3 regions of the Lactobacillus sp. UMNPBX16 genome follow, and region 2 is predicted to be linked to each of the others. Evidence: predicted binding sites of a transcription regulator. Region 2 holds the regulator's gene; each other region holds the start of a gene.
What was found. The regulator NrdR, encoded in region 2, represses ribonucleotide reductase genes. The targets are predictions, from matches to a motif close to ACACNATATATNGTGT.
Positions count from the first base shown of each region.

Region 1: a site for NrdR is predicted at 5,941-5,956, ahead of CP367_RS01005 (deoxynucleoside kinase). Genes of this name have one in related genera too.
Region 3: a site for NrdR is predicted at 3,704-3,719, ahead of nrdJ (ribonucleoside-triphosphate reductase, adenosylcobalamin-dependent). Genes of this name have one in related genera too.

Region 1 is NZ_PCYU01000005.1:3,847-14,363, reverse strand. It holds gene CP367_RS01035 (BMP family protein) at 1-210, shown strand, start outside; gene CP367_RS01030 (ABC transporter ATP-binding protein) at 292-1,830, shown strand; gene CP367_RS01025 (ABC transporter permease) at 1,823-2,971, shown strand; gene CP367_RS01020 (ABC transporter permease) at 2,971-3,927, shown strand; gene CP367_RS01015 (aldo/keto reductase) at 4,030-4,857, opposite strand; gene nagB (glucosamine-6-phosphate deaminase) at 4,984-5,703, shown strand; gene CP367_RS01005 (deoxynucleoside kinase) at 5,998-6,645, shown strand; gene CP367_RS01000 (deoxynucleoside kinase) at 6,663-7,349, shown strand; gene CP367_RS00995 (hypothetical protein) at 7,463-7,921, shown strand; gene CP367_RS00990 (Cof-type HAD-IIB family hydrolase) at 7,969-8,769, opposite strand; gene CP367_RS00985 (NCS2 family permease) at 8,998-10,305, shown strand; gene CP367_RS00980 (ATP-binding protein) at 10,368-10,517, opposite strand, start outside.
Region 2 is NZ_PCYU01000045.1:3,432-13,948, forward strand. It holds gene CP367_RS09375 (DUF389 domain-containing protein) at 1-630, opposite strand, end outside; gene CP367_RS09380 (hypothetical protein) at 726-1,262, opposite strand; gene thrS (threonine--tRNA ligase) at 1,462-3,396, opposite strand; gene dnaI (primosomal protein DnaI) at 3,683-4,591, opposite strand; gene CP367_RS09395 (replication initiation and membrane attachment family protein) at 4,611-5,945, opposite strand; gene nrdR (transcriptional regulator NrdR) at 5,948-6,415, opposite strand; gene coaE (dephospho-CoA kinase) at 6,418-7,020, opposite strand; gene mutM (DNA-formamidopyrimidine glycosylase) at 7,017-7,847, opposite strand; gene polA (DNA polymerase I) at 7,856-10,517, opposite strand, start outside.
Region 3 is NZ_PCYU01000035.1:22,688-33,204, reverse strand. It holds gene CP367_RS08265 (cob(I)yrinic acid a,c-diamide adenosyltransferase) at 1-48, opposite strand, end outside; gene CP367_RS08260 (ECF transporter S component) at 41-580, opposite strand; gene CP367_RS08255 (DUF4430 domain-containing protein) at 582-965, opposite strand; partial or broken gene CP367_RS08250 (DUF4430 domain-containing protein) at 984-1,372, opposite strand; gene nrdJ (ribonucleoside-triphosphate reductase, adenosylcobalamin-dependent) at 1,402-3,633, opposite strand; gene CP367_RS08240 (oligopeptide ABC transporter substrate-binding protein) at 3,908-5,668, opposite strand; gene CP367_RS08235 (AI-2E family transporter) at 5,865-6,899, shown strand; gene CP367_RS08230 (GDSL-type esterase/lipase family protein) at 6,900-7,472, shown strand; gene CP367_RS08225 (hypothetical protein) at 7,506-7,688, opposite strand; gene CP367_RS08220 (SLC45 family MFS transporter) at 7,872-9,206, shown strand; gene CP367_RS08215 (hypothetical protein) at 9,244-9,720, opposite strand; gene CP367_RS08210 (helix-turn-helix domain-containing protein) at 9,704-10,057, opposite strand; gene CP367_RS08205 (helveticin) at 10,390-10,517, shown strand, end outside.

The sequences.
Region 1 (10,517 bases), on a different contig from region 2:
AAGGGCTTAGATGTTGCTACTAAGTCAATTGCTAATGATGCTTACAATGGTAAATTCCCTGGTGGTAAGCACTTAGTTTACAGCTTAAAGGGTAATGGGGTTTCAATCACCAAAGGTAATTTAAACGCTAAAACTTGGGCAGCAGTACAAAAGGCTCGTCAACAAATTATTGATGGCAAGATCAAGGTTGCTACTGCTCCAACTAAGTAATTCAGCTGCTTAGTATTTTGAGAACTCTTCGTTTTTTAGCGAAGAGTTTTTCTATAGTTAATTAAGGAAGTATTTATTTACATGAAAGAACAGAGAAATAAAGTAATCGAGATGCGCCATATTGTCAAAGATTTCGATGGTTTCAAGGCAAATGACGATATTAACCTTACGCTCTATCAAGGTGAAATTTTGGCTTTGCTTGGCGAAAATGGTGCAGGTAAATCTACCTTAATGAGAATTTTATCTGGCTTACTTGAACCAACAAGCGGTGAAATTCTGGTTAATAATCAAAAAGTAAATATTAAAGATCCAACTGTCGCTAAAAAATTAGGCATTGGGATGGTACACCAGCACTTCATGCTTATGGACTCATTTACCGTTTTAGAAAATATTATTCTAGGACATGAATCAACTAAAGGACCAGTTATCGATCTGAAAAAGGCAAGAAAACAGGTCCTAGCTCTTGCACAAAAATATGGCTTTGCTATTAATCCAGATGCCAAAATCTCTAGCATTACTGTCGCCCAACAGCAAAGAGTTGAGATTCTAAAGGTACTTTATCGTGGTGCAGATATTTTAATTTTTGATGAACCAACTGCTGTTTTAACCCCACAAGAAATTTCTGAATTTATTAAAGTACTCAAAAATTTAGCTAAAGAAGGCAAATCAATCATTTTGATCACTCATAAATTAGAAGAAATCAAGGCTGTTGCAGATCGAGTTACAGTTATCAGACGTGGTCACGATGTTGGTACTTTTGCTGTTGATCAAGTTAGTGATGAACGATTAGCCGAATTAATGGTGGGGCGGCATGTCAACATGAAGCTAACCAAACCAGCACCTAACTTGGGCAAGCAAATTCTAGCAATCAAAAACTTACAGGTAAAAGGAAATCACGGTGCCTTAAGCGTTAAAGACCTTTCCCTTTCAATCCGTGGAGGTGAAATTTTAGGGCTAGCCGGAATTGACGGCAATGGACAAGATGAACTGGTTGAAGCAATCACTGGTTTACGCCATGTTAAGTCAGGGCAAATTTTAATTAATGGTCAAAATTTAACCAACCAAAAAGTTCGCAAAATCACCGAAGCTGGCGTAGCGCATATTCCTGCAGACCGGCAAAAATATGGCTTAATTCTTCACATGTCATTAGCTGATAACTTAGCGCTGCAAACTTACTACCAACGTCCCTTCTCTAATCATGGCATCATTAATCATCAAGCAATCTTGAAGCATGCCGTAGATTTAATTAAAAAATTCGATATTCGAACTACTAGCCCTGCATTGCCAGCTAGCGACCTATCGGGAGGTAACCAGCAAAAAGCAATTATCGCTAGAGAATTAAATAGAAACAGCGATCTAATCATTGCATTCCAGCCCACTCGCGGTTTAGATGTTGGTGCAATTGAGTATATTCATAAGCAGCTTTTAGCTCAAAGAGCAGCAGGAAAAGCTATCCTATTAATTTCATATGAACTTGATGAAATTATGCAATTATCTGACCGGATTGCTGTTTTGCATGATGGTCAAATTTCAGGCGAAGTATTACCTGAAAAAACTACAGATCAAGAACTAGGTCTTTTAATGACCGGTGTTAAGAAAGAAGATGCAACAATTGATTAAAGTTACACCTAAAGTCAAAAATATTCTAGTACCAGTTATCTCAGTAATTGCTGGTTTTATAGTTGGTGCTATTATCATGCTGATTTGGAGCTATAATCCTTTTCAAGCATACAGCTCCATGTTCTCTAGCGCACTGGGCAATATGAATGGTATTGGTGAAACTATTCGTGAAGCTACGCCATTAATTTTTATTGCTATCGGTTTTGCAATTGCCTCAAAAGCTGGCTTTTTTAACATCGGTTTGCCAGGTCAAGCACAAGCTGGTTGGTTGACTTCTATTTGGATTGTATTGGCCAATCCTCAATTGCCTAAGCCAGTATTATTGCCTTTAGCTATTATTGCAGGCGCTATAGCTGGTGCTATTGTGGCAGGAATTGCTGGCTATTTAAGAGCTCAATTTGGAACTAATGAAGTAATTACTACTATCATGCTTAACTATATTGTGCTCTATACTTGTCAATATTTAATGCAACAAGTAATGTCCTCAAAATTAAGAATTGATACCGATACTACTAAAACAATTCCAGCCAATGGCAGCTTAAAGCTTAACTGGTTAACTAGCATGTTTGGTGATTCGCGAATCAATGCTGGTATTTTCTTAGCAATAATTGGACTTATTTTTTATTGGTATTTAATGAAAAAAACTACCGTTGGTTTTGAAATCAAGGCAGTTGGACTCAATCCTTTTGCTAGTCGCTATGCCGGGATGTCTTCTAAAAAGAATATTATTATTTCAATGTTACTTTCAGGTGCATTTTCTGGCTTAGGCGGTGTAGTACAAGGACTTGGTACCTACCAAAACTACTTCACTCAAACAACTAGTTTGGATATTGGCTGGGACGGGCTTTCAGTTGCCTTACTTGGTGGTGGAACTGCAATTGGTATTTTATTAGCTTCACTTCTTTTCTCAATTTTAAAAATTGGTGGTTTGGGCATGCAAACTATTGCCGGTATTCCTTATGAAATCGTATCTATCGTAATTGCTGCCATCATTTTCTTCATCGCTATCAATTACGTCATTGGTTTGCTTTTTAAAACTAAGAAGAACCGCAGTGATTACTACATTCCAACCAGAAAAGAAAAAGGACCCAACAATGGTGTTGATGGTCCAGGTAGAAAAGTAATCGAAGGAGAAAAATAATGAATTTCGTTACAATGATGGCGTTAATTGTTTCATCCACTTTAGTTTATTCTGCGCCTCTAATCCTAGCTTCTCTTGGTGGTGTTTACAGTGAAAACTCTGGGATTGTTAATATTGGCCTGGAGGGTATCATGACCATGGGAGCCTTTGCGGCGATTGTCTTCAACCTAACTTTCGCTTCAACTTTTGGTGCAGCTACTCCTTGGCTTGGCACTCTAGTCGGCGGAATTGTTGGTTTGATTTTTTCATTGCTTCACGCTGTTGCCACAATCAATTTTCACGCTGATCATGTCATTTCCGGAACAGTGCTGAACATCATGGCACCACCTTTGGGTGTTTTCTTGATCAAGGCAATTTATGATAAAGGCCAAACTGAAAATATCACCGCTAACTTCGGCTACTTCAGCTTTCCTGGTTTAAGCAGCATTCCCATCGTTGGGCCAATCTTCTTCAAAAACACCTCTGCCCCTGCTTGGATTGCCATTATTCTTGCTATTTTGATGTGGTGGATTTTATATAAGACTCGCTTTGGCCTACGCTTACGTTCATGTGGTGAAAATCCTCAAGCAGCTGACACAATGGGAATCAATGTCTATGGCATGCGTTATGCAGGTGTATTAATTTCCGGCTTTATGGCAGGTCTTGGCGGTGCCGTCTTTGCTCAAGCAATATCTGGTAACTTCTCTGTTTCTACTATCGTTGGACAAGGATTCATGGCTTTAGCTGCCGTTATATTTGGTAAATGGAATCCAATCGGTGCAATGCTCTCATCCCTTTTCTTTGGTTTTGCTCAAAGCTTAAGTATTATTGGACATCAACTGCCAGGAATCGATCAAATTCCATCCGTTTACATGCAGATTGCACCTTACGTTATTACAATCATCGTTTTGGTCCTCTTCCTCGGCAAGTCAGTTGCACCTGCCGCAGATGGGGTTAACTACATCAAATCGAAATAAGAAAAAAAGGTTGTTTCACATGAAACAGCCTTTTTTACACATGTCCACATAGTTATCCACAAGATATAGTGATTATATGTGATAATCTTACTATATCTTGTACTAAATAACAGCCAACGGCGTTTTCTCAGTTGGCATTGGAAAATCACTGTTAAGCAATCTAAGCTCATCATCTGTAAGTTTAATCTTTTGTGTTGCAATATTTTCCTTCATGTGTTCTACACTACTTGCCTTAGGAATCGTTAAAACATTGCCATTGCGCATCGTCCAAGCTAGCATTATCTGATGAGGCGTAACGCCATGATCACGTGCAACAATTTTCAAATTACGCGTAATTCGAATTGTGTTGCCCTTGCCTGAATTAAATGGTGAATACCCAATAAAGTTTACACCGTGCTCTTCTTGCCAAGCTTGCAGATCAAATTCTGTCCCACGTTCACTGATATTGTATAAGTCTTCATTAGCAAAGCATTCTTCTCCACCTGGCACTGTAAAAAGCTCCTGCATATCAGCCGTATCAAAGTTGGACACACCCCAATAACGGATCAAGCCATCTTTTTGTAATGCTTGTAAGCCGCGGATCGTATCAGACAAGCGGTGACTGCCCCGCCAGTGTAACAGATAAAGATCCAGATGATCTGTTCCAAGGCGTTTTAGACTGGCTTCTAGACTCTGACGTTCTAATTTTGGCGTTGCATGATAGGGGTAGAATTTTGAAATCAAAAATAATTTTTCGCGATCATATCCTTTAATCGCTTCACCAATTAGCTCTTCGCTTTGGCCATCCCCATACATTTCGGCTGTATCAATTACACTCAGGCCATGATCAAGGCCATAGCGAATAGCTGCTATTTCATCTTTTTTCTTTTTAGGATCTTCACCCAAACCCCAGCTGCCAATTCCTAAACCTGTTAGTTTTTCAAAATTCATCCTCGTTCACTTCCTTATGTTCAAATTTTAACATAATTGATTCGTAATTATTTTTATCAACCAATTGACAAAATGGTCTATTCCATTTTATAATGGACTAGACCAGTAAATGAGGAGGTCTTAATTATGAAAGTTATTGTTACCGAAAATAAAATTCAAGGTGGAGCAAAAGCATTTGAAATTTTTGAAAAAGGAATCAAGAACGGTGCTAAAGTCTTAGGGTTGGCAACCGGCTCAACCCCTGAAACACTTTACCAAAACTGGGTAAAAAGCGATCTTAACTGTGAAAATCTTACCAGCATTAACCTCGATGAATACGTTGGTTTAACCCCAGATAATCCTCAAAGCTACCACTACTTCATGCAAAAGCATTTATTTGACAAGAAGCCATTTAAGAAGACTTACGTTCCTGACGGTATGGCAAAAGACGTTGATGCTTTTTGTAAAGAATATGATCAAATTATCAAAGACAATCCTATCGACATTCAACTATTAGGAATCGGCCGCAATGGTCACATTGCCTTTAACGAACCAGGCACTCCATTCAACATCGGCACTCATGAAGTTAAGTTAACCGAAAATACTATCAAGGCTAATGCTCGCTTCTTTGACAGTATCGATGAAGTGCCAAAGAGTGCCATCTGCATGGGTACTGCTAATATTATGCAATCTAAGAAGATTGTTTTGATGGCTTTTGGTGAAAAGAAAGCTCACGCAATCAAGAAAATGATTGAAGGCAAAGTCACTGAAGAAGTACCTGCATCAATTTTGCAAAAACACCCAGATGTAACGGTGATCGTAGACGAGGCTGCCGCACAAGAATTAGACGACAAATACAAGAACTAAAAACAATAATTTAATTATTAGCATAGAAAAAGCTAGGCTTTCTACAATCGTGGAAGACCTAGTTTTTTTATTTAGCAGCCTGTATCTACAATGAAATATACTTCACAAAATTGCATTTTTATATAAAAAATGAAGCATAATTCAGTTTTTTATTGAATTATGTTTCATTCCTATTCGATTTTTTATTTCTACCCTTGACTTTTAGATGTGAAACATAATCAAAAAATCACTTGTGTGCCACAACATATCGTATTAAACTTAATAATTGTCTACATATGGTATTTAAGAAAGAATGTGATTCAAGTTATTGTTTTAAGTGGGCCAATTGGAGCCGGTAAATCCAGTTTAACCAGTATTCTAGCTGAACATTTAGGGACTCAGGCATTCTATGAGGGCGTTGATAACAATCCCGTATTGCCTTTATACTACAAGGACATGAAGCGTTACACTTTTTTGCTTAACACTTACCTCCTTAACCACCGTTTAGCACAGATCAATCAAGCAATTCAAGAAAAAAACAGTGTCTCCGATCGTTCTATCTATGAAGATGCACTGTTCTTCAAGATGAACGCCGATAGCAAGGTCGCTGATCCAACCGAGTTCAAGATCTACGATGACTTACTCGACAACATGATGGAAGACACTCCTGGCAATCCAAGTAAGAAGCCTGACTTACTGATTTACATTCATGTCTCCCTTGATACTATGCTTAACCGAATCAAGAAGCGCGGTCGTTCATTTGAGCAAATCAGCACTGATCCAGGTTTGAAAGATTATTACGCAAGACTTTTAAAGTACTACGAACCATGGTATGAAAATTATCATGCCTCACCAAAGATAGAAATCAATGGCGACAAACTTGATTTTGTTACCAACATGGATGCACAAAAAGAAGTACTTAAAGAAATTGATGAAAAGTTGCATGAAATCGGCAACTTATAAGAAAAAGAAGGAACGTGATGACAGTTATTGTTTTAAGCGGGCCAATTGGAGCCGGTAAATCCAGTTTAACAGGTATTTTATCTAAATATTTAGGGACTAAGCCTTTCTATGAAAGTGTTGATGACAATCCAGTTTTGCCACTTTTTTACGCTGACCCTAAAAAATATGCATTCTTATTGCAAGTATATTTCTTGAACACACGCTTCCACAGCATTAAAGACGCGCTCACTGAAGATAATAACGTCTTAGATCGTTCTATCTATGAAGACGCCTTATTCTTCCAAATGAACGCTGATATCGGCCGTGCTACTTCTGAAGAAGTTGACACTTATTATGAATTGCTTCATAACATGATGAGCGAACTAAAACGGATGCCTAAGAAGAATCCTGACTTGCTCGTTCACATTAATGTTTCTTACGATACGATGATCAAGCGAATTCAAAAACGTGGCCGTCCTTACGAGCAGCTGAGCTATGATTCAACCTTGGAAGACTATTACAAGCGTTTGTTGCGCTACTACAAGCCATGGTACGATAATTACGACTACTCACCTAAGATGGAAATTGATGGTGATAAGCTTGACTTCATGGCTAATCCAGCTGATAAGCAAATAGTCTTGGATCAAATCACTGACAAATTAAAAGAAATGGGCAAGTTGCCTGCAGATTGGAAAAAGCCAACCGATATTCAAATCGAAGCATAAATAAAAACATTCAATTTGCGTACGAATGCATTTTGAATGATTTTTTGTTTACAGTGAATTTTTCGCTTTATTTTTGTATAATTTGAAAAAATGTGTTTAAAGGAGGAGTTTTTATGTTATCAACCGTAACCGGTGGACAATGGTTTTTCCCACTTATCATAGTTTGCTTAATTTTGGGCATTGTCGCAATCATCGCTCAAAAGAAAAAGTTGACTAAACTAAAAAGAATAACCGATAACTTTGCCTATGCAATATTAGTTATTCTCTTAATCATTGAATGGATTCTATATTTTCAAAAACAATTTAATTTTATTACTCCAGCAATCTACACCCTTGTTGTCATCTATCTTATTGGACGGCAATTACTAACCAGATACCGTTCTTCTCTATTGAAAAAATTAGGAAGCAAATATAAGCAACTGACAATTGGACTTGATACTATTTATATTCTCCTGGTTGCCCTATTACTTTTAATTGGATCTAAATTTTCAACTATGGGCTGGATCATTGCTGGGTTAGTTATCGTAGCCTTTGGCTTCGTTAGCTACATCTTTGAAAAAGACAAACAATAATTTCCCAGGAAATAATAAATCGCATAGAGCTTCTATGCGATTTTTATTTATTCAATTTTTGCTAATGCCTTCGCAACCCCATCATGATTGTTATCAGCAGTAATTTGTTCCGGAGCAAATTTTTGTTTTAGTTCTGCTGGGGCATTACCCATTAAAAATGGATACCCCACTTCTTCCAACATATCTTCATCGTTATAGTTATCGCCAAAAGCAATGCAATTTTGCAAGTCTACGCCATATTCTTGAGCAACTATTTTGACTGCACTAGCCTTGCTTACACCCTTTAAAACAATTTCTAATAGATTCTCTGCTGATCTAACAAAAGTCAAATCAGGATATTTAGCAGTTAATTCTTCTTGCATACGATCAAGATCCGCTGAATCTCCCATAATTAGACCTTTATGCACGCCCTGCAGTTTTTCAAGTTGATTAATTGTAGTCGGTGTTGCTTTTACATCGACAATTCTTTCTTCATTTTTAACCCGTGGGCTCTTTTCTTCACTACAATACCAAACATAGCCACTATAGATATTCCAAGCTGCATCATTATCTTGCTCATCAACGTAGCGGCAAATTTCAGCTGCTTCTTTTGCATTAAAAAAACGGCTGATTAGTACTTTGCCTGTTTCATCAAGGGCTAAAGCACCGTTATACGCGATAAACGGACAAACTTTCAAAATTTGATTAACCACTGTCATCATCCCTTTAGGAAGACGTGCTGATGCAGGAACGAAAATATTACCATTAATAATTTGTCTACGAATTGCATCCCGCGTTGCGGCGGTTACCTTTAAATCATCATTAATTAATGTGCCATCAAGATCTGAAAAAATAAGTTGTGCGGACATTCTTTCACCTTTATTTCTTTTTTAATTCTTATATCCTAGGATAATGCTTTATTTATGCTAATGAAAGCTGATTCAATTAAATGCTTTTCCTATCATTTAAAGATAAATTGCAATAAATGCCCAAGTAATCATTAAAATAATTCGCGTTTACAAATTTATTTATCAATGCTAAAGTATAAGAGTTGTGTTCAAGAAGTTAAAACACGAACAATATTTTGGGGAGATAAAATGAATTTTATAAAAAGCTACTTTCAATTAGATAAGTACAAAACCAACATTCGAACTGAATTTATTGCTGGTTTAACTACCTTTATCAGCATGTCCTATATTTTGTTTGTTAACCCTAGCGTACTGGGCGCCAGCGGTATGAATACCGGTGCAGTCTTCACCGCTACTGCTTTAGCTGCCGCTCTTGGTACTGCAATCATGGGGATCGTTGCCAACTACCCGATCGGTGAGGCACCAGCTTTGGGAATCAATGCCTTCTTTGCTTACACCGTATGTATTGGGATGCATGTTTCATGGGAAACAGCCTTGGCTTCAGTTTTCGTTGCATCAATTATTTTCATCTTAATTACTTTATTCAAATTAAGAGAAAAGATCATTGATTCAATTCCAGCTGACTTAAAGTTTGCCATTTCTTCTGGGATCGGCTTATTCATTGCCTTTTTAGGTTTACAAAATGGTAAATTGATCGTTGCTAATAAATCAACTTTGGTAGGTTTAGGATCATTACACGATCCCCTCGTTTGGATCACTATCTTTGGTTTGCTAGTAACTGTCATTTTGATGATCTTGAACGTTCCTGGTGCAATCTTTATCGGAATGGTTCTTGCCGCTATCTTCGGGATCTGCACTGGGCAAATTGCATTGCCACACAAGGTGATTTCTACCGCACCTAGCTTAGCTCCAACCTTTGGTCAAGCTATTTTCCACGTAAAGGACATCAACTCCGTGCAAATGTGGGTTGTTGTCTTAACATTCCTGCTTGTTACTTTCTTCGATACTGCAGGTACCTTAATCGGACTTGCTCAACAAGCTGGTTTCATGAAGAACAACAAGATGCCACGTGTAGGTAAGGCCTTAGCAGCTGACTCAAGTGCGATGGCTGTTGGTTCAATCCTTGGTACTTCACCTGTTGGTGCCTTCGTTGAATCAAGTGCTGGTATCGCCGTTGGTGGCCGTACCGGTTTAACCGCAGTTTTTGTAGCGATCTTTTTCTTAATCTCAATGATTTTCAGTCCATTGCTTGGTGTTTTCACTAGCCAAGTTACTGCTCCTGCCTTAATCATTGTTGGAGTATTAATGGCACAAAATACTGCTCATATTCATTGGAACAAGTTGGAAATTGCAGTTCCTGCATTCTTGATTATTTTAGGGATGCCTCTTACTTACTCAATTTCAGACGGTTTATCATGGGGCATGATCACCTACCCTATCTGTATGCTTGCTGCTAAGCGTGGCAAGGAAGTCACACCGATGATGTGGGTACTGTTTGTAGTATTCCTGATCTTCCTGTGGGTGTTGAATTTTTAAGGAAATAATTAAATTTTGAAAAAGAGGACCAGCCAATTTTGACTAGTCCTCTTTTATTGCGGTTATTTTTCAAGCAAAAAATCAATAATATTCTGATGAATTATCCCATTGCGACTCATATCAAACTTGTCCATTGAAAGGACATATTTTGGATAATTGTCCGCAATGCCATCATATGCACCGAATTCACGCTCGATCGTTGTTTGACTACC
Region 2 (10,517 bases):
AGATTGCTTAGTAGAATAACTTAGCCATTTCATAATTTTTACACCCAAAAAAGCAGTCAAAATTATGAAAACGCAATTAATCAAAAACAAATAACTTGATCCTAAAAAATATTTAAGATTGCCTACTGCAATTGAATACCCTATCGTACAAGCTGGTGGCATTAAGGCTGTTGCAATCGCTACACCAGGTACGATATTATTTGCTTCTTTTTTACGTGCACCGATTATTCCAGCAACTCCTCCAAAAAACGCAATCATTACATCCCAAATCGTTGGTGAAGTTCGTGCAATAATTTCTTGGCTAGCATAAGTCAAAGGAGAAAAATGAAAATAAATTGTAGATGCAGCTAAACTAATAATAATTTCTGCTAATAATGAAATCGTTCCTTTACGCAGCAAAGTAACATCATATAAAGCAAGGCCTGTGCCAATTGCTAGCAGCGGTCCCATCAAAGGTGAAATTAACATTGCACCAATAATAGTAGCTGTTGAATTAACATTTAATCCAACACTTGCAATAAAAATTGCGCAAGTCAGAACAATCAAACTTTCAATATTCAAAGTTCCATCTGCACTAATCTTAGATAAAAATTGAGAAGTTAAATAATTTTTTCGCTGGCGTATTATCATCTTATTTAGTCTAATCCTCATGAAAAAAGCACTGAATTAAGATTTCAGTGCAAAATATAAAAATGTGATTGAATAATCAATAAAATTATTATAACCTATTTGACTAATTTTTTGCTCTTATAGCAATAATATAAAAATGAATTATCTGCTCCATTTCCTACTCTCAGTGCATCTACTTTATCATTATTACTTTTATCTTTTTTCTTTATAGCAACATAAGTGTGTCCTGAATCTGCTCTATCGCTAGATAGCCAGCCATTAGCAGCAAAACCTGGTGTTTTATGAAATTTAAAATCAGTAGCTTCATACTGAGAAATACCAACCTTTTGAGCTAATTTATATCCTGATTTCTTATCAGCCTTAGCTAATTTTTTAGTCCACTTGATTGCTTTATTACTGCTCAACATTTTATACAATTTGATTTTATTAAATGTATGCGTTGTGATTTTAAGCTTCTTGATTTTGCCTTCATGCTTATAGTACCATGTTCCGCGAGTTTTCTTTGGCGTAGTAAATAAGTTCTTAGCTCCCCAGGATGCAGCATCTACTCTATTTTGACCCATTACAATAATAGCTAACATAAATAGCGCAGTTGTCATAAATATAATGAGTTTATTTTTCACGTTTATCACCTTCCCTTATATAACTGCTATTTTCATTATTTCATTAAAATATTTCATAAAAGTTAAAGGCGATGACAGTTTTTTTACTTCTTACTTACAAACGTAAAAAATCAATTACATTAGTTTTACCAACAAAAAAACGTATGCAATAAAGTCGTCTTAATTAGACCTAGCATACGTTTTTTATTTTATTTTTTAATTATATTAATTAATTTTCTCTTGAGTATGACTTAACGTCAGCGTCAATTTCAGCGATAAAGTCATCTAAACTCTTAGAAATTTCTTCATCAGTACCGTAACGACGTACATTTACACCATTAGTGTTCATTTCGTCATCACCTAATACCAAAGTATATGGTACCTTTTGGGTTTGAGATTCACGAATCTTGTAGCCCATCTTTTCGTTACGAGTATCAACTTCTGCTCTGAAGCCACGCTTAGCAAGTTCTTGACGAACCTTTTCTGCATATTCACCATGAGCATCAAGGTTAACTGGAATAATTTCAACTTGAACTGGAGCAAGCCAAGTTGGGAATGCACCCTTGTAAATTTCAGTAAGGTAAGCAATGAATCTTTCCATAGTACCAACAATACCACGGTGAATCATAACTGGACGGTGTTCTTCACCATCTTGACCAACGTAAGTTAAGCCAAATCTTTCTGGAAGCATGAAGTCAAGTTGGATAGTTGACATAGTTTCGTCATTACCCAAAGCAGTCTTAGTTTGAATATCAAGCTTAGGACCGTAGAATGCTGCTTCACCTTCAGCTTCAACATAGTCAAGGCCAAGGTCATCCATAGCACCCTTAAGCATCTTTTGACTTCTTTCCCACATTTCGTCATTTGCAAAGTACTTGTCAGTATTCTTTGGATCACGGTATGAAAGTCTGAAGTAGTAATCAGTAATATCGAAGTCCTTGTATACGTCCATGATTAACTTCAAAATCTTAGCGAATTCAGTTTGAACTTGATCCAAGGCAACAAAAGTGTGGCCATCATTCAAAGTCATTTCACGTACACGTTGAAGGCCTGACAAAGCGCCTGACTTTTCATATCTGTGCATCATACCAAGTTCAGCAACACGAAGTGGCAAGTCACGGTATGAACGAATGTGGTGCTTATAAATTTGAATATGTGAAGGACAGTTCATTGGACGAAGTTCAAGCATTTCGCCATCACCCATGTCCATTGGTGGGAACATGTCATCACGGTAGTGTGCCCAGTGACCTGAAGTCTTGTAAGCGTCAAGGTTCATTAATACTGGAGTGTAAACGTGTTGATAGCCGTCAGCAACTTCACGGTCGATAATGTAACGTTCAACAACACGACGAATAGTAGCACCCTTTGGCATCCAGTAAGGAAGACCAGCACCAACCTTAGGATCAACGAAGAAGAGGTCAAGGTCACGACCGATAGTTCTGTGGTCGCGTTCCTTAATTTCTGCACGACGCTTCAAATCTTCCTTTAAAGCAGCTTCCTTGAAGAAAGCAGTACCGAAGATTCTTTGAAGCATTGGGTTGGATGATTTACCAAGCCAGTAAGCACCAGCAACTGACAAAAGCTTGAAGTGCTTAATCTTACCAGTGTTTGGCAATAAAGCATCAAAGCCAAAGTCAACGAAATCACCTAACTTGTAAGCATCAACCTTGTCACTGTCAATTTCCTTCAAAAGGTCGCTCTTATATGGATCATCCTTGAAAATATCTTCAAGTTCTGACTTATCCATCACAACATGTTCAATTGCTTGACCACTCTTGATCAACTTCTCCATAGCTTTTTCAAGTTCTGGCAATTCAGTAACCTTAATTTGGTCATCTTTGTCAGTATCTACGTAAAAGCCGCCTTCATCAGCAACATGTTGACCCAAACGAAGTTCTGGGTACTTATTCTTAGCAACTGCTTCAAGTGCAAAAGCAGCAGTAGCTCTTAAAATATCCAAGCCTTCTTCATCCTTATCAGTAAGAATGGCAACTTCAACATCATTGTCAATTTCATAATCAAGTGGCTTAACAACGCCATTTACTTTAGCACCAACGGCAGCTTTTCCAAGAGATGTAGCGATTGATGAAGCTACTTCCTTAACTGAAACAGCCTTATCAAAATCTTTCTTTGAACCGTCTGGCAAAGTAACTGAAAAACTCATATTTTTACCTCCAATAAAAAAATCCCAGTGCTAATAAAAGCACTGGGACGTGTTAATTGCGTGGTTCCACCCAAAATTCAGGTTAGCGTACGTCTAACCTCTCGTATAGATTGATAAAGGTATCCAGCCTCTTAAAATTCAATTTTGGGGAATAAACGATTGGGGTGATTTTCTAATGAAGAACTTCCAGAACTAGGTCCTTCTCTCTGAGCCGAACATCATCATGTCTCGTTTAATTAACTTCAATTATACGCATCAAAGTGAACGATGCAAGACCTTTTTGAAATTAATGCGAAAAATTTCGTCGATCAGGACCGGAAACTACTACTTCTTTAGCTAAAAAACGTACTCGTTGCATTAATCTTTTAGCTTTAACTGGATCAGTTGCATTACGGGTTTCCTCAAAGTGTGACTCTAATGCTTCCATATCTAAATTAGAAGAGAAAAAAGTTGGCAAAACATTATCCATTCTTGCCTGTAAAATTACTCCTAAAACGTCATCACGTGACCACTGACTTAATGTTTCTGCCCCAATATCATCCAAAATTAAGATATCGCATTCAGCTAAATTCCTGATCTCATCTTGCAAGCTGTTATCACCAAAATGACTTGATAAACCTGCAATAAAAGTTGGAACATGTAAAAATACAACATTCCGATCAAAATTAGTTGCTACATAGTTTGCAAGTCCCGCTAGCATATAGGTCTTCCCGATCCCAAAGTCGCCCGACAAATAAAGGCCTTGTTGGTGAGGATCAGCTTTGTACTTTTTCAAAAAATCATAAATCAGGGTTAAAGCTTGCTGGCGATCATTTGTAACCTCAATATCACTTAAATTAACATCATGCAATTTAGCAGGCAGATCAATTAAATGAAGACGCCGCTTGGCTGCTCGTTGCTGATCTGCTACAATCTTAGCCTCGGTAGGTTTGTAACGTACATCAATTACTTTGCCGTTCAAAAATAATTTCGGAGCATAACCGGCCAGCACCTGATTCTGACTATGTTTTTGCGCATAATATTCATAGATATTGGCCATACTATTTCGAATCATCGCCTTATCTATTTTTTCCCTATTTGCCTGCAAAAACGCTTGCACATCTGGATCGTGTAAAGCAGTTTTCAACAGTTCTTTCTCATTACCTAAATTACGCTCTTTAACTATTTTTTTAAGCAAATCACCAATTGCTTCCATTATTTCACCTACCCTCTATTTACTTATTTTTCAGATCCTTAAAGATATCCTTCAGCTGTTCTGTTGACATACCTTCATTTTTAGCCTTTTTCTTGCTCCAATCGGTACCTTTTTCGACTCGCTTATTTTGTCGATATGACTGTCGATTTTTCTTTTTAAGAATATCGGCTTTACGCTTCTTCACATATTCAAGAGCTTGTACCCCAGTACTAATACCACCTTGCAGCCAATCATTAGCTATTCGATAAGCACGATTAGAAGTTACAACAGTATCGTAGGTCAAACAGGTATGAATCAAAATATTAATCAAATCTTCCGGCAAGCCATACTGCGTGTGCAGCTGATTAATAATATAGTTTTCGCCTGGAGCTACAATTCCACCCTTTTCAGTTTTTAATTTGTATAAAAATTCAGATGGGGAATTTTCATTAGCTTCGAGTAACAATTTTCTATCATTAGCGTCCAAACCTTTGATAGTCGCAATAGCGCGCTTTTTGCCTTCTTCAATTTGTTTTTGAATGTTTTCCCTAGTATGCAATCGTTTATAATTTTCTGCTATGGTATTACTAATTTCATGCATGTTTAATTTATGTGTACCATGCAAACAGGGAACAGTCTCATCCACAAATTCCTGTTCCGATAAATTATATGTCTGTATTAAGCCCCGAATTTGGTTCTTTTTAATTTCTACTTCTTGAGCTGGAATTTGATAGACATTATATTGATCTTTAATCAGATCCCAATCAATTGGATCCTGGGCATTAATTTCAGCAGTTTCTACCTCAGGCGCTTTATTTTCCTGCGCAGCTTCTACTACCTCATTAGATGGATTAATTGCTTCATCCCCTGGCAAGCGAAAAACATCAAAAAAGTTGGCTGAGACATCGCGCGCATTCTTGATTGGCTTTTCACGCAGTTTTGCTTCCTTAGCAAAAGCATGACTCAAGTCATGAAAGGTTGGGCTGCCAACTTTTTCTTTCAACAAACTTGCTAGCAGTGGTGTTGCAAAAAATTTGTCTGCACTAGGAACCTGTAATAACTTAAAAACAATGATATTATTGAAGACATTATCCGCTAAAAAAGTTTGCACTAAACCTACGGCTTCCAGTTTATGCAAAGAATGAAACATATCTTTTAAACTACAATCAAGTTGCTCCTGTAGTGAATAAATTCCCTTTGCATCAGAAACAATACCATATGGATCATAGTCATTGATTAAAGTCTGATACAAGGCAATTGCCACCGCGCCAACCAAAGGCTGATACAATTTAATCAAGATTTTCTCATTCTCTGGAAAAAGGGTAATCTTGTTGGCTACATAATAAAGATGCTTAGGATCAGACGTTGCAAACATGACTAATTACCCTTTCCTTTTTTGGCCATCATATCTTCCATTGTCTTCATAAAGCTAGACATATCCTTGAACTCACGGTAAATTGAAGCAAAGCGAATATAAGCTACGTCATCCAAATTAGCCAAATCATCCATGACATACTGACCAATCTTCTTAGATGAAATTTCACTAACGCCTTGTTTTCTTACCTTATTTTCGACACGATCAACCAATTGCTCAAATTGTTCACTACTGATTGGCCGTTTTTGTCCGGCTGCCATTACTCCGTGCAAAATTTTCTTTCGACTGAATGGTTCACGGGTACCATCATTTTTTACTACCAACAAAGGAGCAGTTTCCACTCGTTCAAAAGTAGTAAAGCGAAAACCACAATTTTCACATTCTCTGCGCCGTCTAATAGCCCGGTTTTCATCACTAGGCCGCGAATCAATAACGCGAGAAGCATTTTGATGACAATTTGGACATTCCATAGTTATCCCTCTTCTCTAATCTTTACCAATAATTGTGCTAGTTTATTCTCTAGTTCTTTTATTGTACCAGTATTTGCCACTACAAAATCGGCCATTTTTTCTTTTTCAGCTAATGGCATCTGACTATTAATCCGCATTCTTGCTTCCTCGTCAGATAGATTATTACGCTTTTTTAAACGTTCAATCTGTAATTGCTCAGGAAGGGTAATCACTAAAACTCCATTAGCTACATGTTTTTTATCCAATCCCGCTTCAAAATACACTGGTGCATCTAAAATAACAAGAGCAAAATTCTGATATTCTTTTATCTTTGCTACTGTTTTATCGAAAATTAACGGATGCGTCAACTGATTTAATTCAGACAAGGCTCTTTTATTACTAAAAACTAATTGCCCTAATTTTTTACGATTTATTGTTTGGTCTGAATTTAAATATTCTACCCCAAAATGATCTTTAATCACTTGCCAAGATGCATTGCCCGGTTTCATCAGTTCGTGGGCAACTTGATCACAGTCAATAATCGGAATGTTTTTCTTTTTAAAAAAATCATCAGCAGTACTTTTACCGGTGGCAATTCCACCTGTTAATGCTAAGACATAACTCATTTATAAATCACCTGACAATGAGGACAAAAAGTGGTTCCCCGACCATTAACCTTAATTTTTTCAAATTTAGTACCACAAACTGGGCAGGGCTCACCTACATGACCGTAAACTTGCAATTTACTTTGAAAGCCACCGACTTGTCCATTCGCATTCAAAAAGGAATGAACTGTAGTACCTTGCAGCTTAATTGCTTCGGCAATAATTTTATTGATCTGATCATGTAATTCAGATACTTTTTCCACAGGAATTTTATTGGCCTGACTTAAAGGATGAATCTTGGTTCGCCAAAGAACCTCATCAACATAAATATTACCTAGACCAGCTACTACTGATTGATCAAGCAAAGTGTTTTTGATATTTTTCTTCTTACGCTTTAAGCCATTGATTAAATATTCTGAAGTAAATTTAGAACTATTTGGTTCTACTCCAAGCTTACCAATCCCTGTAGTTTGTCTTTCGGTGCCAGTTAAAATTAGCTGCATCCGCCCAAATTTGCGCACATCATTATAACGCAACGCTGTTCCATCAGTAAAAACAAACTCAACGTGATCGTGTTTATCCTTAGGCGCATCAGACGCAGTTAAATGATACTTTCCTTCCATTCGCAAATGAGAAACAATCGTTAAATTATCACTCAAGCGAATAAGCAAATACTTGGCGTAGCGATCAATATCGATAATCTTTTTACCAGGCAATTCAGATAAAAATTTTTCATGATCAGTCGCTACAATTTTTGGATACCACAAAATCACTTTTTTAATAGTTTTTCCCTTAACTAAAGGAAGCAGCGTTCTTCGAACTGTTTCAACTTCAGGCATTTCAGGCATTTTATCACCTACTTTGCATCATACCAATTGTGTCCCCAGCCAGAATCAGCAATCAATGGCACGTCCAACTTAACAGCTGATTGCATTACTTCAGGCACAATCTTTTTAATTGTTTCTAGCTCATCTTTTGGTACATCAAAAATCAATTCATCGTGTACCTGCACTACCATTTTAGTCTTCAAATGTAGTTCATCTAACTTCTTTTGCATGTTAATCATTGCAATTTTAATAATATCGGCAGCTGAACCTTGAATTGGTGAATTAATAGAAGTTCTTTCAGCAAAGGCACGCACGGTGTACTTCTTAGCGTGAATATCTGGCAAGTATCTGCGACGGTGCATGATTGTTTCGGCATAGCCCTTGTCACGTGCTTCTTGTACTGCTTTATTCATGTAATCCTTGATTTGAGGATATTGTTCGAAGTAGTTGTCGATAAATTCTTGCGCACGTTTTCTAGAAATACCTAAATTCTTGGACAAACCGTAATCGGAAATACCATAAACGATACCGAAGTTAACAGCCTTAGCGTGACGACGCATCAGTGGCGTTACTTGATCTGGTGAATCCAAGTGGAAAATCTTCATCGCGGTATGTGAGTGAATATCATAACCGGTCTTGAAGGCTTCTTGCATGTTTTGATCGCCCGAAACGTGAGCTAAAACACGAAGTTCAACTTGTGAGTAATCGCAAGAGAAAATGTAGCCGTCTGGTTCACTTGGCACGAAAGCTTTTCTGATTTGCTTACCCTCTTCGGTGCGGGTAGGGATATTTTGCAAGTTAGGATCCACACTGGACAGACGACCAGTGGCAGTCAAAGTTTGCAAGTAACGTGTATGTACACGACCATCTGGTTGGATAACATCAAGCAGACCCTTTACATAGGTAGATTGAATCTTGGCAATTTGACGGTAATCCAAAATTTCACTAACGATTGGGCTTTGCGTCTTTAATTGATCCAAGACTTCAACTGAAGTTGAGTAACCAGTCTTAGTCTTTTTGATAACTGGCAAACCAAGCTTTTCAAACAAAATGTGACCTAATTGCTTTGGTGAGTTCAAGTTGAACTTTTCACCGGCTTGGTCATAAATCTTGTCTTCGAGTTCCTTCAATTTAACGGCAAATTCATTTTGCAACTGAAGCAAAGTGCTGGCTTCAACCTTCATCCCGTTCATTTCCATTCTGGCTAAAACACGAGCAGTTGGGATTTCGATTGTGTCAAACAAAGCATCCTGTTCGTGTTCTTTAAGCTTTTTAAGAAGCTCCGGCTTAAGCTTTTCAATGGCGTTGACCTTGGAAGCTAAGTGGTTGAACAATTCATCGTCATTATCGGGAACATGTTCACTCTTACCTTTGCCGTAGACTTCAAGCTCGGTCTTAACGGAGTAATCACCATAAAGATGGGCAATTTCACCCAGATCATTAGAGTTGTTTTCATTATTGATCAAGTAGGATGCCAAAAGCATGTCGTAATCAAGGCCGTGCGTATGAATGCCTAAACGATGTGCAGCAACCATTGTTCTCTTTAGGTCAAAGACATTCTTCTTAATCTTTTCGCCTTCTAAGATGTGCTTGATATTATCTTCTTCAAGCAATTCCACGTATCTTGAAACGTAGATCTTGTCATTGAGCTTCAAACTGAAGCCAACAAAAGGAGCTAGGTGATAGTTAGCACCGAGCATTTCTAGATAAAATTCAACAGTGTCTTTTTCAGTAGCTTTGACATCTTTAACATTGTCATCATTTAAAACGGTGTATTCAACTTTTTCAACATCTGCACTACCTTGACCAGCACCTGACGCATTAAGTTCTGCCAAGAACTTACGGAAATTCATCTTTTCATAGAACTGACGCAGTTTCTCATAATCAACTGGTTGACGTTTTACATCATCAATATCAATGGTAACTGGTGAATCACGATCAATTGTAGCAAGTTTTTTAGCTAAAAAGGCCTTGTCTTTATCACGAATTAAACGTTCCTTACGCTTAGATTTCTTCATTTGATCAATATGATCGTAAAGATTTTCTACTGAACCATATTCTTGAATTAAATTAGAAGCTGTCTTAGGACCAATACCTTCGACACCTGGGTAGTTATCAGAGTTATCACCCATTAAGGCCTTCATGTCGATGAATTCGGTTGGAGTAACACCATTAACTTCCTTCATATGTTCAGGCGTGTAGGCTTCAAGTTGAGAAACACCAGATTTAGTTACTTCGACAATCGTCTTGTCGGACGCAAGTTGGGTCAAGTCGCGGTCACCAGTTACGATCGTGGTTGTGAACCCGGTCTTTTCACCCTTCGTAGCAAAAGTACCAATGATGTCATCTGCTTCATAATTCTTCAATTCATAAGTTTTAATACCCAAGTCATGCAGCATTTCTTGAATGTAAGGCATTTGTTCGAGCAACTCTTCTGGAGTTTTGGCACGTCCACCTTTATATTCTCCATACATCTTTGTTCTAAAAGTTACTTTTCCTGCATCAAAAGCTACCAAAATGTGAGTTGGATCAACGTCCTTCAAAAGGACATCAAGCATATTTTTAAAAGCATAAATGGCATTAGTGTGCAGGCCGTCCGGACTTTTGAAAGATTCTAGTTGACGATAAAGAGCGTAAAAGGCTCTGAAAGCTACAGAGTTACCATCGATTAGAAGTAATTTTTTATCTGCC
Region 3 (10,517 bases), on a different contig from region 2:
TTGCTTAGTTAAACCTTTGTCACCAACTTTAGTGTAAATTTTAATCATAGCTGATTCCTGCTTTTCGTTTGTAATTGTTTAGGGCAAGAGTCAATGGTTTGTACAAAACAAAATAGAAACCAAAATTGCCCAGACAATGGTAAGTATCAAATAAGAAACTTCCCGCAACATAACCTAAAAAGGATGACCATCCACCCCAAATTGACATGCCGAAATTGATCAACAAGCCATATACGTAACCCAGAAGGGTAGCTACGATAACTTGCATCCAGAAGTGTTGCTTTAGTGGGGTGGTTTTGTCAAGTAGGATTACTACTAAAACACAACCAACATAAGCCATAATCTGGGGGATAGTCCAAATTCCAAAGCCTAGATAAATATTGGACAAGATCATGGTCAATGCGGATAGGGCAAAGCCAAAGCCAGCACCCATTGTTAGGGTCACAATCATAATCATATCAGTTACGGGCTGTACGTTAGGGATATCGATGATTTTAAAAATTCTGAGTGTTACACACATAGCAACCAAAATCGCTAGGAGTGCTAAAGATCGAATCTGAACTCTTTCTTTGGTAAGCATTTTACTTGATCCCGGCTAGCTTCCAGACAACACGGTCGTTTCTATGCAATGGTTGTTGGTATGCTCCTTTAGAAGCATACTTGCCGTTAATGGTGTAAGTCCAGTAGATATTCTTACTCTTATTTTGGCTTCTGCCAGCAATACTAGTAACAAAGCCATTAGTGCTTTTAACGTGCCAACCTTTTTTCAAACCGGTGATCACTTTAGCATTTTTCTTAACCTTAAAACTCTTGTGTGAGAAAGCCTTGTTGCCCTTCTTTAAGGTGTAATGAACTTTAATGTAAGAAGCAGCTTGGACGTTGCTGGTTGGTGCAACGCCAGTGAAAAGTAGGCTAACAAATACGGCACCGGTAGTAGTTAAGCTTAATAATTTTGTTTTAGTCATTTGTTTTTCTCCTTATGATTATTTCATTTTAGCTAAAGTAAATTTAACTTTATCTTTGTTATTAACAGTTTGTTCATTAGCGCCTTTAGAGGCAAACTTATTGTTAATTGTGTAGGTCCAATAAATCTTTTTCTTAGGATTTTGAGTTTTGCCGTCAATTGCAGTGATAAAGCCTTTGGTTTCCTTAACTTTCCAGGCCTTTTTAAACCAGCAATTACTTTAGCTTTTTTAGGAACTTTTACGGTTTTCTTATCAAAGGTTTTTTTACCTTCTTTTAAAGTGTAATTAACCGAAATTTGGTTAGTTGTGCTTTTTTTAGTAGCTGAATTATTATTTGAGCATGCAGTTAAGGCTAACGTAAAGAAAGTAATAATTGCAAAAAATAGATTAATTTTACGTTTACTCATACTCTTCAATTCCATTCCTCCAAATAAATTTATTTAATTGGGCAGGCGCCACCAGCACAATCTGATTGGTCGACTAGCTCTAGTCCTTTTTGATCATCATTTTGCTTAGCAAAAACTTCTTCAACATCATCAGTAATCAATGCGGCTCTAGCCTCGTAAGTCTGCTTGTCAATTGGTTCCTTCGGAGCTTGTTTAAGTGAGCCACCGTAATAAGGAAGAAGTGAAGTTGACTTAATAATATGGCGATATTGGTAAAGTAGTGGGGCAATTTGATCACTTTCATCGCTTTGGAAAGTAACGGTACAACTAACAGCATTGTCGGACCAATAAGTTTGCAAAAATGCTTGTGTCGCAAATTGTTCTGCGATGGAAACAGTGCCGGCTGAGGCAAAGTTTTTGCTGTCGGCGTGAGCTGCACGAAGTGGAAATTCAACACAGATTGTATTTGGTGTGTAAATATCTGGTTCAGTGTGGTAGCCACATTCTTTTAAAGCTGGCAAAAGTGGGTCGCTAGCTTGGAAACGAATCCGTTGAATCAAGTAACCAGCATAGTGGAAGTGCATTCCTTCGCTGACTCCAGCCAATTTCGCTACCGTACCTGAAGGTTTAACTGTGGTGTGCTTAATTGATTCATTGCAGCCTAATTCCTTGCTGTAGGTCTTGTCTGCGTCAACTACAGCTTGGTAAAGGCTGTCAACCATCTTAACCGCTTGAGGGTCATAGATTGGCTTCTTGATCTTTTGCCCATTTTCTTGATCGACTGCATCCTCAAAGCCAGTTACAACTCTGTGACCGAGATCATTTAAAAGCCAGTCTTGAATTCCTGACATTGAAACCCCGATTCGGCGATTTTTATGGATGATTTCGCGTGAAATTTCCCAATCATAGGGACTGAAGGTAACTCGCTTGGTGTAGCGAGCAGCTAAGCCAAAGGCTTCCTTGAGGTCCCAGCCTTCTTGTTCCGCTACATAAGGGAAGACCTCAAACAAATTACATGGTTCACCATTAGCTAGAGAAATCTCACCACAAGGGTTGGTGCCTTCAACGCTGTCGTCAATGCCGGCCTGATAACCATCAACGATTCGGCCATAATTGCGTGAAAGATCAAGATTGACGATTCCTGGTTCACCGTTATGCAAAATTCCGTCAGCAATTGGGCCATAATTATTAAATTTAGAGTTAATTGCGACACTGTTGTTAGAAGCCCAGCGGTGATGATAAAGTTTTTCCTTATCTTGCTTCATCTTAATAAAGTCTTGATTATCGCTAGAGCCAAGAGCAAGTTCAGCAGAGCGACGGACATTGCCTGCAACAACTGTTTTACCAATCAAGTTACAAATATCAGTGCCGTCAACGGCAGTAAGCTTACTATTAACGCGAGCATTGATAACGTTGTTGATATCAATAAGCATCTCAACTAAAGGCATTGGGCCTGAAGCCGTACCACCGAAGCCATGGATCTTAGCACCATATGGACGAATGTCAGAGATATCGAGTGCTAATTTGATTTTGTGGTCTGGATTAGTGGCGTTAAAGTGCATGTCGATTAAACGGGCATTAGCTAAGACCCAACCTTCACGGGTGTCAGGCAGTTTGTAATAAATTGTGTCGTCAGGTACACTTTGCTTTTCCCATTCGTCTTTGTCGATGGCACCGACCTTGAGGGATGCCTCGTAAGATGGACTCTTTTTGTCGATGATTACGGCTAAATCCACTTTATTGTCGACGGAAGGAATTTGAGCGATATTTTCGTTGACCACTGAAAAACCAACACCGCCGCCCTTCATTAATTGGTCAAATAAGAAGGAGAAAGGCATTGAAACGGCTTTTTGCTCAGGATTAAGATAAGCAGGCACAATGTGGCTATCGCCGTATTTTTGTGGGCGAATTGCAATGAACCAGCAGTTATTTAAGGAATCACCGTTCCGCTTTTGATAATCAGTACCTGAAATCCAAAGATTACGACCAGACGGAGTAGCAGCTAAGCCATAGACTAAACGAAATAGTTTTTGTGCTTCATTAGTTAACTCCGTAATTACTTCTGCAGAAGGATTATCATGCAAGCGCGGATCAAGGTTAATATTACCTTCAATAACTCGTTTGACAGTTTCATCCCAATTCTCAGCTCTATTTTGGTCAGGAAGCCAGCGGGCATAAGTTCTCTTGTAGGTAACCCAACCTAATTCTCCCCAATGAGGTTTAACTTCTTGTTTCACTGAATCGATAAAGTCAGGATCCAGCTTAATTCTTGTGGTAGGCATAAAAAACTCACTCCTAAAAGTTACTATTGTTTCACAAAACACATTATCTATGAATACATTTATGATAATACCACAATATGTTGTGTTATGTATTAAAAATTTTTCACATAAAAGGGACTTGCATTCTACAATTTAGGTTAGTAATAGGGGTTGAGAAAAATAAAAAAATATTCAGCAACAAATTTGCTACTGAATATTTTGAGATTAATTGATAGGGGTTAAAAAGTAAATTTTATTTGTTATAGAAAATATAGAAAAAGGATTGTTCAAGAAATTATTTTACAAAACCTGCAGTGAACCAAGTGTTGGCACTAGGCTTAAGTGACCAGCCAGTGACCTTCTTGTTAACAGCAGTGACTGAGTATTGGTTGGTAGTTGGCACAACGTATGCTTCATCATACATCCACTTCTGCCACTTCTTGAAGGCATTAGCACGGTAAGTAGGATTGAAGGCCTTCTCTGAGTCGATATCAGCCAAAAGCTTAGTTTGCTTAGGTGAAACGAAACGAGCAAAGTTGTATGGTGCAGCTTCATTGTAAAGGTCGTTAGGGGATGGTTCACTTGAAAGTGTCCAACCACCTTCGAAGACGTCGATTCTTGGATCGTCAGATTGGACAGCTTGTACCCAGTTGTTGAATTCCATTAGACGGCCGCCGACAAATTTAACATCCAAACCAACTTTCTTCCATTGTTGGATGTAGTTTCTCCAAACAGGTTCAGCGGTAGTTGAGTTGTTTCTAACAGCCAAGTTAATTACTAACTTCTTGCCGTTAGGTTGAACTCTGTATTCACCCTTCTTCTTGTAGCCGGCTTTATCCAATAATTCGTTAGCCTTCTTCAAGTTGTATGGGTAACCCTTGATTGACTTGTCAGTATAATCACCAAATTGTTCAGGGATCAAAGTGTTAACGCGGAAGGCCAAGCCGTGGTAGTAACGTTTAGCGACTGCATCAACGTTCATTGCATAAGCCATAGCTTTACGTAATGATGGATTATTCATCTTAGAATTCTTGTTTTCAACGTTTTTGCCAGCCTTTTTGTCCCATTTACCTACCTTAAAGCCTAAGTAGCTATAAGATAGAGGCACTTTGCCGATAAAGTTAGTGTCAGTGGCATTCTTAACATCTTCCCATTGGGTATTAACGACACCAGCTACGTCGAACTTGTGACTCTTGATGGCTTGAGTAACTGAGTTGGTACCGATGACTGTCATGGATACCTTTTCCAAGTTTGGTGTACCACGCCAGTAATGCGGGTTACGTTCCCAAGTGACAGATTGACCACGAACAAGCTTGCTTACGCGGAATGGGCCGTAGAAGAGTGGTTGTTTTCTAACCTTGTCACTAGACATCAACTTGGAGAATGGTACGTCCTTTAAGTAATGGTAAGGTTCAGCGTATTCCCAGAAGTAACCGTTACCTGATTGAAGCATACCAGGCTTCATTTGTTTAAAGTGAATTACGACCTTGCGGCCATTTTCGCCATCAGGCATCTCAATACCAGAAATCTTCTTGCTCTTGCCTTCGTGATATTCTGCTAAACCAACAATGTCGGCAAGAGAATCGGTATAACGTTGTGACTTGGAGTCTTTATTAGCAATAATTTCATAAGCGTATTCCACGTCTTTAGCATTAACTTGCTTGCCGTCTGACCACTTAACACCCTTCTTAACCTCGATAGTTACGGTCTTGGCTTTACGGTCAAGCTTAAAGGTAGCAGCACCTTTATTGTTAATCTTGTATTGATCGTTGACTGAGAATAACCCTTCTTGTCCTGGTTCTGCAACTTGGGAGTCGGTATCAGTATCAGATAATTCTGGCAAGAAAATACCAGTGAAGGGACTATCTGACTCGATAGCGTAATTTAAGGTCCCACCTTTTTTAACACTTTTCACAGGAACAGTTTGACTGAACTTGTGATGTGTATCTGCCGCATCATTAGTCTTGGCATTCTTATTATTACCACAGGCAACTAAACTTAAAGCTGCCCCAGAAACAAGTGCTAATGCACCAAAATATCGTTTTGCTTTACTCATTCAAAAAGCACCTCCAAATAAATTAAAAATATTTTAGTTTTATTCTATGATATTAAAATGAAAAAAGCAATAGAAAAATTAATAAAAATGTGAAAAATATTATTTTTAAATTATTTTTGAAGCTAAGATTAGTTTTCTTTCTTGGCTAATTAGGCATAAAATAAGGAAATAACAGCTTTTTATGTTGGAGGAAAATATGGATACAGCCTGGGAAAAATTTAAAAATAATATTCCATTACGTCGGTTTGTGGTACTGCTATTAATTATTGCCTGCCTTTATGAAATACGAGCAATGATGAACACAGTATTATTAACTTTTATTTTTACTTATGTGATCGTGCATTTAATTCATCTAGTGCAGCGGTATTTTCCTAAAATACCAACAGGTCTAATTGTTGCGGTAACATATCTAATTATCTTGGCGCTGCTTTATTTCGTGGTTACCATTTATTTGCCCATGTTAGTTGGCCAAATATCTAAAATGGTAAAGTCAGTGATGGCGTTTTATGAATCAAATGAATCATCGCGCTTAGCCAGCCATGTAACGCGTTATATCAGTAAAGGTGAGATTGTTACGCAGGCAAAGCGAGTTGGGACTTTTGCTCTGCATACGGTGACCAATTTTGGTAGTTTAACAATTGCTACCTTTATGTCCTTGATTTTAAGTTTCTTCTATACGATTGAATTAGATAGAATGATTGAATTTTCAAAGTTATTTGTTAAAAGTGGTTACTTTAAATGGCTTTTTGAAGATATTCGCTATTTTGGTAAAAAGTTTACCAATACTTTTGGTGTCGTTTTAGAGGCGCAATTCTTTATTGCCATTTGTAATACGGCCTTGACGATGATTGGTCTGGCATTTATGCATATGCCGCAAATTATTGCCTTAGGCTTAATGGTCTTTATTTTAAGTTTAGTGCCAGTAGCTGGTGTGATCATTTCTTTAATTCCATTAAGTATTATCGGCTATTCTGTTGGTGGCATTCGTTATGTGATTTATATCTTCATTATGATCATGATTATTCATGCAATTGAGGCCTATGTGTTGAATCCCAAATTTATGGCTAGCAAGACTGAATTACCAATTTTCTATACTTTTTTAGTTTTGTTAGTAGCTGAACACTTCTGGGGTACTTGGGGCCTGATTGTCGGTGTGCCGATCTTCACTTTCTTGCTTGATGTCTTAGGGATTAAATCGGCGAAGAAAAGTAAAAAGAAAGCGAGTAAATAATTGAGAGTACTTTTGACAGGTGATAGCATTATTGCACGCCAGGAAGGAAAAAATGAACCGCACCTTAATTGGAATTTACAACAGCTTTTGCCTGAGATTGAACTAGAAAATACGGCTGTTTTGGGAATTAATTCTGGGGCATTTTTTGCCAAATTAAATGAATTAGTACTAAGCATAAAGCAGTGCGATAATTTGGTGATCTTGCTGGGAACCAATGATTTGGCTATGCACAAACAAGTGCCAGCAAGGCAATTTAAGCAAAATATGGAAATTATTTCCTCGGCAATAGTTTGTCAATATTACCCACCACATGTTCTGCTTGTTTCGCCGCCAGCTGTTGATGAAACTAAGCAACGTGTACGGAATAATACGTTAGTAGCGGAATATGCTCAGATCGTGAAAGAAGTAGCACATGAGTATCATTTTCGTTATGCAGATCTGGCACAAGCTATGCGGGATACTGGCGATTTAAGCGAGATTTGTCAAGGAGTAAAAAACGATGGACTTCATTTTGGTGATCGTGGCTATGAGATTTTAGGAAAACTAATCGCTGAAAATTTGAAACAAATGTAAAAAGGACCGCAATTTGCGGTCCTTTATTTTTCGCTATTTTAATGTTGCCCAAAGCAAGCTTCCAGCTAGCGCAATGGCCAAGAACGGAATGAGCAAATAGGCAAAAAAGAAAAACATAATTCCTACGACTAGTAAAAAGCCGATAACTTTAATGAGGCCAATTCCTAATTTAAAGAATAGCCAGAGTAAGAGTAATGTTAATAATAAAGAAAGCATATTAATACCTCCATAAATCTATGAGAGTATTTTACTACCAAATTGGACGAATAGAATAGTAGGAAGATTAATGCTTTAGAAAAATTTAGTTACCGGTAACAAGATAAATCATATTGAAAGCTCTTTCTGTAACCGCTATATTTTAACTATTGAAAGCGATTTAAGAAACGAGAGGAAAAATAAATGGAGGAGAAAAAAACTGGGTTACCTACGCTAGCTAGTACGACAATTTGGATGATTAGTTTGGGGTATTTGGGTGTGCAAATCGCCTTTACTTTGGAAACATCACAGATGAGTCGAATCTTCCAAACATTGGGTGCTGATCCGACAAAATTAGGCTGGTTCTTTATTTTACCGCCGTTAGCTGGATTGGTAGTGCAACCTGGAATTGGATCATTATCCGATCGAACTTGGATTCCTAAGATTGGACGGCGTTTGCCATATTTATTAGTCGGTATGATCTTTGCCGTAATTACTATGATTTTGTTACCAAATGTTGGTAGTTTTGGTCTAGGCTATGGTTCAATTGAGGCTCTAATATTTGGTGCTGTTGCAATCGCGATATTAGACGTGGCATCGAACATGGCAATGCAACCATTTAAAATGATGATTGGTGACATGGTCAATGATGAACAAAAGTCATATGCCTATGGGATTCAAAGCATGTTGTCCAACTTTGGTGCTGTTATTGCCGCATTTTTCCCGTTCTTATTAACTAGTTTGGGTGTTGCTAATACTGCTAAAAAGGGTGTGGTACCACAATCAGTAATTATTTCATTTTATGTTGGTGCTGCCGTTTTAGTCATTACATCATTGTTCACGATATTCAGAGTACATGAATATGATCCAGAAACCTACGCTCGTTATCATGGAATTAAAGAATCTGATAATCAAGAAGGCGGTGGTTGGATTGAACTGCTTAAGAAGGCGCCAAAAGTCTTCTGGCAAGTGTCATTAGTTCAGTTCTTCTGCTGGATTTCTTTCCAATATTTATCAACTTACGCTACTGGTGCTATTGCACAAAATGTTTGGAATACGACCAATGCCTCCTCTGCAGGCTACCAGATTGCTGGTAACTGGTTTGGTGTTTTAACTGCTGTACAATCAATTGCGGCAGTAGTTTGGTCATATGTTTTAGCGAAGGTTCCAAATAATCACCACAAGCTAGGTTACGGTATCAGTTTGCTACTAGGTGGAGTAGGATATACTTCAATCTTCTTGATTCATTCTCAGGGGTTTTTAATTCTATCCTTCATTTTAATTGGCATCAGTTGGGCTGGTATGAATACTTATCCATTGACGATGGTATCTAATGCTTTATCAGGTAAACACATGGGAACATACTTAGGTTTGTTCAATTGCTCAATCTGCTTACCTCAAATTGTGGCATCACTGCTCAGCTTCATGATTTTCCCAATGGTGGGTAACTCCATGCCAGAAATGATGTTGATTACTGGTATTTCAGGCTTCTTAGGCGCTTTATCAGTTTTAGCAATTAAGGAAACTTACGTAAAATAGCATATCTTCTCATTAAAAAACACACTACAATGTGCAATTATGCATGTAGTGTGTTTTGTGATTTATCTATGTAGAAAAATTCGCCTTCGTCTTTGAACATTTTGTAGGTTTCTTTGATCATTCTTTCAGGGATTGCATAAGATTGGACGAATGCAATTGGGTCATAGAAATTATCTTCTTGTCCGCAAGAGTATTGATAGATCAGATGCAATCCATAAATATCGGCATCTCTTTCTTCGTCATCAAGGCCGCCATAATCAAGACAACAATTATATTGTTTTAAGTTGGGCCTGCCATCCATGATATGCCCAATTTCATGAGCAATTGTAAATGGTACTTCCGGTGAATGGTGGTGCCAATTCATGTTGATACAGATTTCTCGCTCATTTTTAAATGAAAGAGAGGGATTATTGGGATCTGATTCAAAAAAGACGTAACCAATATCATGCTCATAAGCATAATTAAATAAATACGTGATTAGTTGATTTTTTCTATAGTTATTGTCCACTGCCATGTTTTCTAGCTTCTCTCTGTTTGATGTCTCTCTTCATGAGCTCTCGAACCATGTCAAGATATTCTTTAGGAACAGGATGACCATAGTATGAATAGGGTACCTCATCTTCCAAATTCACAGTGTCCTGCAAACGTGGAGCAGGGTCATCGGTAATGCCACTTAAATAGTCTATTGATGTATGCAAAACCTTAGCAACTGCACCTAAGGCCATAATACCAGGTTTTCTGGTTTTCCAATTGTAGATACTTCTTTTGCCTAGTCCAGCTTTGTCATTTACTTCTAGTAAAGACATTTTTCTTTTTTTTGCTAATTCTTTTGTACGCTCAAACTCAATCATGACGATGGTTTCTTCACTTTCTAAATAAAAAAAGTATGCTAAAAAGCATATTTTTACTTGACATAGTATTCGTATAAGCATATTATATGAACTGTCAACAAGTTAAAAACAATCTAATGACCAGAAAAATTCTGTGTGGTAGTGGAATCAATGGCACTAGTCTGTTTTTTATACCTTTATTGTAGTATATTGACGTATTTTGGTCAATGACTAATATGTCAATACTTAAATTAAGCCTGCTTGTTGAACATTATCAAACAGAGGTGAAGTCCAATGGACATTCGTTAACCCCCTCTGATCATTTGATCAAAAGAGAGGTGATTTATTTAATCATGGATATTCATGATTACGTTGAGCTGATTACTCTTGCTTTATGGGTAGTTAGCGTAGTAGGTATTGGCATCTTGAGCAGGGTTCATTTCAAGAACAAGCGCTTAGAGCGATTCCGTGATACTGCAGA